2 regions of the Brevibacillus sp. AG genome follow, and region 2 is predicted to be linked to the other one. Evidence: predicted binding sites of a transcription regulator. Region 2 holds the regulator's gene; the other holds the start of a gene.

Region 1 (3,422 bases), on a different contig from region 2:
TACATAATATGTAAGATTTCCATAACAGTTGAAAACGAAAGGAGGATTCCGTTGAACAAACGCGGCAGACCTCGTGATTTTGATTACACTTCCATTGTAGATGTGGCCATGAAAACATTTTGGTCAAAAGGCTACAATGGTTGTTCTACGCATGATTTATGCAGTGATACTGGACTAGGTAAAGGCAGCTTGTACAATACGTTTGGCAGCAAACAGGACCTTTATCTAGCAGTGGTGGAACACTATCACGAAACTGGAATTCGTGAACAGCGGGCATTATTGGAAAGTCCGGGTTTCGTGAAAGAACGGTTGCACAATTTTTTAGCTTGGGCATTAGTGGAAGACTTTGAATCTACGAATCCAAAGGGATGTTTGCTGATCAATGCGGGATTGGAACGGGCAAAAGACGATCCCAAGATTGAAGAAATAGTCTCCAGACATGTTGAACTTTTGAAGCAAACCATGGAAAAAGTGATGGAGGAAGGCTTGCGAACGGGCGAAATCTCCAAAAAACGATCTGCTGTGGATTTGGCTAGCCTATTTTTAAGCAGTTACTACGGCTTCCGTGTGTTGAATACATCTACACAAAATCGGACATTGGCTGAACAAATCATGAACGGCATCATGGAATCTATCTTCGGCGCGTAATGCGCTCTTTTTTTGAGTTATTTTTGTACCGATTGTTACAATAATAAGTAGAGGAGTGTTCCTTCATGCCGTCGATGATTTATTTGTTAGCGGTAGCGATTTTTGCGATGACGACTTCTGAATTTATGGTGGCAGGTATGATGAACGAGCTTGCCGATGTTTTCGACGTGTCGATCCCATCCATCGGGTATTTTATTACGGCGTATGCAGGAGCAATGGTGATAGGTGGCCCGATCCTAACAGCAACTCTCTTGCACATTCGCCGAAAACAAGCGCTGCTTTCTTTGGTTGCCGTCTTCTTTATTGGCCAATCGCTGGGAGCCATGGCTTGGAATTACGAGTCGATGATGCTTGCACGTATCCTAACAGGTATTGCTTCATCCGCAGCGTTTGGTATCTCCGTTAGTATTTCAGCCAGCTTGGTTCCCCCTCATTCACGGGGAAAGGCAGCTTCGATTGTTTTGGCAGGCTTAATGATTGCTACTGTCATCGGACTCCCTCTGACAACCGTGATTGCACAATATTTCGGCTGGAGAATGAGCTTTTGGGCTGTTGCCGTTGTCGTATTGCTATCAGGGATCTTGATCCAATGGTTGCTTCCTTCCTCCGTACAAAAAGACCAGATGAACGGAAAGGATGAGCTTGCCAGTTTTCAAAATCCACACCTTTGGGCCGCGTATGTAACGAGTATGCTGATCATTGGCGGTACCTTCGCAGCGTTTAGTTATTTTACTCCGATTCTTATGGATGTAACGACATTTTCGGATACCAGTATCCCGTATTTGCTTGCCCTTTATGGCATCGCGACCGTGATCGGAAATATCGTGATTGGCAGACTTGCTGATCGTTTTACCATGCGCATCCTTGTAACGGGATTAAGCATACTCTTAGCGGCATTGGTTCTATTTGCCGTAGGCGCCGAAAATAAATGGATCGCTGTGCTATCCATTGTTCTGATTGGGTTGACGGGTGTCGCGATGAATCCGGCCATGATCGCACGAGTGATGAATACTGCAGGCAGTGGGACAATGGTAAACACTATGCATACTTCCTTTATTACATTGGGTGTTGCCATTGGTTCTTCCTTAGGCGGGATCGGGATCAGCAGTGGCTATGGGCTTGTTTCACCATTGTGGATAGGCGCTTGTTTAGCTGTTATTGGGTTACTTTCAATTGTTCCCTATCTGCAAAAGGGCAAAGTGTAAAAAACCAAACAATCCCTCTTGAAAGTCAAAAAAGGTCAAACTATAATAAAGTCAACGAAGGTCAGGAAAGGTCAAAGATCTTCTGGATTCCAAAACAACGCTTTTGGGGGGATTGAATATGCATTGTGAAATCTGCAAACAACGAGAAGCAACTGTGACTGTTCATATACGTGTACAAAATCAGCAACAAAAATACGATCTGTGCAAAGACTGCCAGACAAAGCTGACCAACAAAATGGGAGTGGGTATGGGCTTTAGTCCTTTCTCCTCCTTCTCTGGACTGGATGAGTTCCTGCAAGGCTTTGCCCAAGGCCCGATGAATCCGGGCAAATCTTCCAGCCAACCACAGCCACAAGCACCAGAGCGTGGTGGAGGCATCCTCGATGACCTGGGGCGTAATCTAAACGATGCGGCACGTGCCGGACTGATTGACCCTGTGATTGGACGAGAACAGGAAATTGAGCGTGTCATTGAGATTTTGAACCGACGCAATAAGAACAATCCGGTTCTGATCGGGGAGCCAGGCGTCGGGAAGACGGCGATTGCGGAAGGCCTCGCCTTGCGTATTACGGAAGGGCAAGTGCCGACCAAGCTGAAAAACAAGCAGGTGTACATTTTAGATGTCGCCTCTCTGGTTGCAGGGACGGGAATTCGCGGACAGTTCGAGGAAAAAGTGAAGCAAGTGATTGCCGAGCTGCAAAAGCGCAAAAACGTCATCCTGTTTGTGGATGAGATTCATCTACTGGTGGGGGCAGGCTCTGCGGAAGGATCAATGGATGCAGGGAACATCCTGAAGCCTGCACTGGCTCGCGGTGAGTTGCAACTGATTGGGGCAACTACGTTAAAAGAGTATCGCGTGATTGAAAAAGACGCAGCTCTGGAGCGCCGCTTGCAGCCAGTCATGGTAAAGGAGCCAACCGTAGAACAAGCCATCGAGATTTTAAAAGGATTGCGTCCGAAATACGAAGCATTCCACCAAGTCGCTTACTCGGATGATGTCATCCGTGCCAGCGTGGAATACGCCCATCGTTACATTCAGGATCGATTCTTGCCTGACAAGGCGATTGATCTCATGGATGAAGTGGGCTCGCGTTTGAACCTGAGGTCCTCCGCGGTTGATACGGCAGAATTGCATGAGCGGCTGGCGCAGATCAATCAGGAGAAAAAGGAAGCGACGGAGCAAGAGGCATACGAACGAGCTGCCCGTCTGCGAGACGAGGAAGCAAGCATTTTAGAGAAGCTGGATCAGATTGAGGGCAAGGAACAACGCGTCCAGGTTGACGTCTCGGACATCCAAGCCTTGATCGAGCAAAAGACTGGGATTCCTGTTACGAAGCTGCAAAGTGATGAGCAGATGAAAATGAAAAACCTAGCGGCTCATTTGGAAGCAAAAGTCATTGGTCAATCCGAGGCGGTCACACAAGTCGCGAAGGCGATTCGACGCAGTCGTGCAGGTCTGAAACCGAAAAACAGACCGATTGCTTCCTTCCTGTTCGTCGGTCCGACTGGCGTAGGGAAAACAGAATTGTCCAAAGCATTGGCAGAGGAGCTGTTTGGTACCCGTGATTC
Region 2 (3,422 bases):
CATCAAAAATTCATTCCGATGGGCATCCCCATTATGAAAAAATTCAGCTTGCCATTGGACCCTGATTTGATTCGGCAAAAGCTGGGCCTCGCTCCTGGACAAAAGAGCATTATTCTTTCAGGGGGCGGATTGGGCCTCGGCTCGATGGAAAAGGTATTAGATGGGCTAGAAGAGATTAACATTCCTCTGAAAACCTTTGTGTTAACAGGGACAAACGACAAGCTGTACAATAAAGTGATAAATCGTACGTATCGCCATGAAGTCGTTCCACTAAAATTCATCAATAACTTCCACGAATACTTGGAGACGGCTGATTTAATCGTCACCAAATCAGGCGGACTTACATCAGCTGAAGTAATGAGTAAACGGGTACCCATGATTATTTACAATCCTCTGCCTGGACAAGAAGAGAGGAACAGCCACTTTTTGCTCAATAATGGATGTGCGGTACATGCCAATCTGTCGGAGCAATTGATTTACTTTATCGATGAACTATTGCATAGCCCGTCCAAGGTGGACTATATGCGCAGAATGGGACAGAAAATCTCGAAGCCAGATGCTGCACAACGAATTACTGAGTTTATCATGGATGATATGAATATGTTGTCAAGAGAAGTAGAATAGCTGCCTAGCCAGACAAAATGGAGGAACCCATGACTGTACCATTCGCCATATTATTTGATATGGATGGCACGTTACTGCAAACAGAAAAGCTATCGACCCCCGCATTTATTCGAACGTTTGACCAGCTTCGTCAAAAAGGGCTATGGCAAGGGGAAACTCCTGACGAGCGTGAACTGATCAATGTTCTGGGAATGACGATCGAGCAGATCTGGGACAAATTGCTGCCGGGCGCGAGTGAGGAAGCCATTCGCTCAGCAGACGCCTTCTTGCTAGATAATGAAATCCAGTTACTCCAAGAAAGAGTGACCGAGCTATATCCGGATGTAAAATCAACCTTGGAAACGCTTCGTGAGAAAGGATTTGCTTTGTTTGTAGCAAGCAATGGGCAGGAAGAGTACATCGATGCCATTTGTCAGGAATACGAGTTAAAGCCGCTGATGACCGATCTGTACTCAGCCGGTCGTTTCCGTACGCATTCCAAAAATGACCTGGTTGCAAAATTGTTGTCTGATTACAAAATCGGGCAGGCCATCATGGTAGGAGATCGTCACTCCGACATGGAAGCAGGCAAAACAAACGGTTTATTTACCATTGGATGCGACTTCGGTTTTGCCAAACCAGGCGAGCTTGATGGGGCAGATGTCATCATCACCAGCTTCACTCAGCTACTGAATCATTTGCCAGCAATCGACACCAACACACAAGAACAAACATAAACCATTCCTCAGGGAGTGGTTTTTTTGTTGATCATGTCCAAGTTTCAAGCGACCTTCTTTTGCCCAAACTAGAATGTGTAAGGGACACTTGCGGGCACGCAGTAAACCCATTATAATTAACGTCAAAGATAGTCAAAGTCAATAGGTAACCTCATAAGAACATACACAGAGGAATAGGAGGCGATGACTTGCGTAACATCTCGGACATCATTGAACATCACTTGAAAAGCATCATTACAAACAGTCCCAATGGATCGATCGAGATTCAGCGTAGTGAGCTTGCCGACCATTTTCAATGTGTGCCGTCTCAGATCAATTACGTCATCAATACGCGTTTTACCGTTCAAAAAGGATACATTGTAGAGAGTAAGCGCGGGGGCGGCGGGTATATTCGCATACGCAAGGTGCAGATTGTCAGCAAAGCACGTTTGCAGGAATTGCTAACAGAAGAACTGATTGGTGAGAGCATCAGTCAGAGCGTGGGAAATGCGATCGTAGAAAGACTAATGGAAGAAGGATTAGTCAACATCAGAGAAGCCACCTTGATGAAAATCGCTACCTCGCGAAATGTATTGACGCTAGAAGCTGAATTGCGGGATCGTTTGCGGGCAAATATTTTAAAGCAGATGATCGCAGCAATCTTGTTGAAGTAAAAGGAGGTATGATGTTATGAACTGTGAGGAATGCGGAAAACGACCGGCGACACTTCATTTGACGAAAATCGTCAATGGCGAAAAAACCGAATACCATATTTGCGAGCAGTGTGCTCATGAAAAAGGGGACGTCTTTACCGGCTTTCACAACTTCAGCATCAACAATCTCCTGTCAGGACTTTTAAAATTTGATCCCATGCAAAAGAATGGACGCGAAACGGCAACGAATAAGCCGCTTCAATGCGAAACATGTGGACTCACATATTCTCAATTTAGTAAAAGTGGACGATTTGGCTGTAGTGATTGCTACACCTTTTTGGGTGACCGACTGGACCCCCTTTTCCGCCGGATTCACGGAAACACACAGCATAGTGGAAAAGTACCAGAGCGTACCGGTGGCAAATTGAAGATCCGTAAAGAGCTGGAACAACTAAAGCAAGCGCTGCAAAGTCATGTCGCCAGTGAAGAGTTCGAGAAGGCAGCAGAAATGCGTGATCGAATTCGAGCATTGGAACAAAAAATGGCCCAATCGTAGCAAGGGAGGTTAGCTGGTTATGTCCCAAAAGCAGTTTATGCAAAACCCGTGGAGCAATTGGATGAAAGGAGAAGGTCCTGATTCCGACATTGTCATTAGTACACGGCTGCGTATCGCCCGTAACCTGCGCCAGCACCCCTTTCCGTTATTGGCAACGGACTCGCAGGGCGAGGAAGTCGTCAGAAAGGTAACGGAAGTAAGCGATTCGGAGGCAATGCGCAAAAGGCACCAGCTTCAGATCATCCATATGGACCAAATTAACCCGTTAGAAAAAAAGGTGCTCGTAGAAAAGCATCTGATTAGCCCTCATCTGGCAGAGGAATCTCGCAAAGGTGCCGTATTACTTCGTGAAGATGAGTCTGTCAGCATTATGGTTAATGAAGAAGACCACATTCGAATACAGGTACTATTACCCGGGTTTCGTTTGAACGAGGCATGGGAATTAGGTACGAAGATAGACGACATTTTTGAGAAAAACTTGAACTACGCTTTCGACGAAACACGAGGATATCTGACAAGCTGCCCAACCAATGTGGGTACGGGTATTCGTGCATCTGTGATGCTGCACTTGCCGGCTCTGGTGATGACGCAGCAGATCAGCAGAATTTTACAGGCAATTAATCAAGTTGGTCTAGTTGTTAGAGGAATTTACGGAGAGGGCAGCGAAGCTCTAGGGAATCTTTTTCAGTTATCCAATCAGGTCACACTGGGGATGTCTGAGTCAGATATCCTTTCCAATCTCTACGGTGTAGCCAGACAGATTATTGAGCAAGAGCGTGTGGCACGTGCTTATTTGCTGGAGCATACCCGGGTTTCTTTAGAGGATCGGATTTTTCGGTCGTATGGCATCCTGATGTACGCTCGCACAGTAGAGTCAAAGGAGGCGGCTCAGCG

The links. The regulator CtsR, encoded in region 2, represses protease genes until heat stress. The targets are predictions, from matches to a motif close to ATGGTCAATAAAGGTCAAACA.
Region 1: the regulator CtsR is predicted to act here: its motif matches at 1,911-1,931, upstream of POF51_RS15530 (ATP-dependent Clp protease ATP-binding subunit).

What each region holds. Positions count from the first base shown of each region.
Region 1 covers NZ_JAQMYO010000005.1:350,076-353,497, reverse strand. The annotation lists gene POF51_RS15540 (TetR/AcrR family transcriptional regulator) at 52-648, shown strand; gene POF51_RS15535 (MFS transporter) at 714-1,853, shown strand; gene POF51_RS15530 (ATP-dependent Clp protease ATP-binding subunit) at 1,972-3,422, shown strand, end outside.
Region 2 covers NZ_JAQMYO010000020.1:738-4,159, forward strand. The annotation lists gene POF51_RS30085 (UDP-N-acetylglucosamine--LPS N-acetylglucosamine transferase) at 1-624, shown strand, start outside; gene POF51_RS30090 (HAD hydrolase-like protein) at 654-1,340, shown strand; gene POF51_RS30095 (CtsR family transcriptional regulator) at 1,529-1,993, shown strand; gene POF51_RS30100 (UvrB/UvrC motif-containing protein) at 2,010-2,528, shown strand; gene POF51_RS30105 (protein arginine kinase) at 2,548-3,422, shown strand, end outside.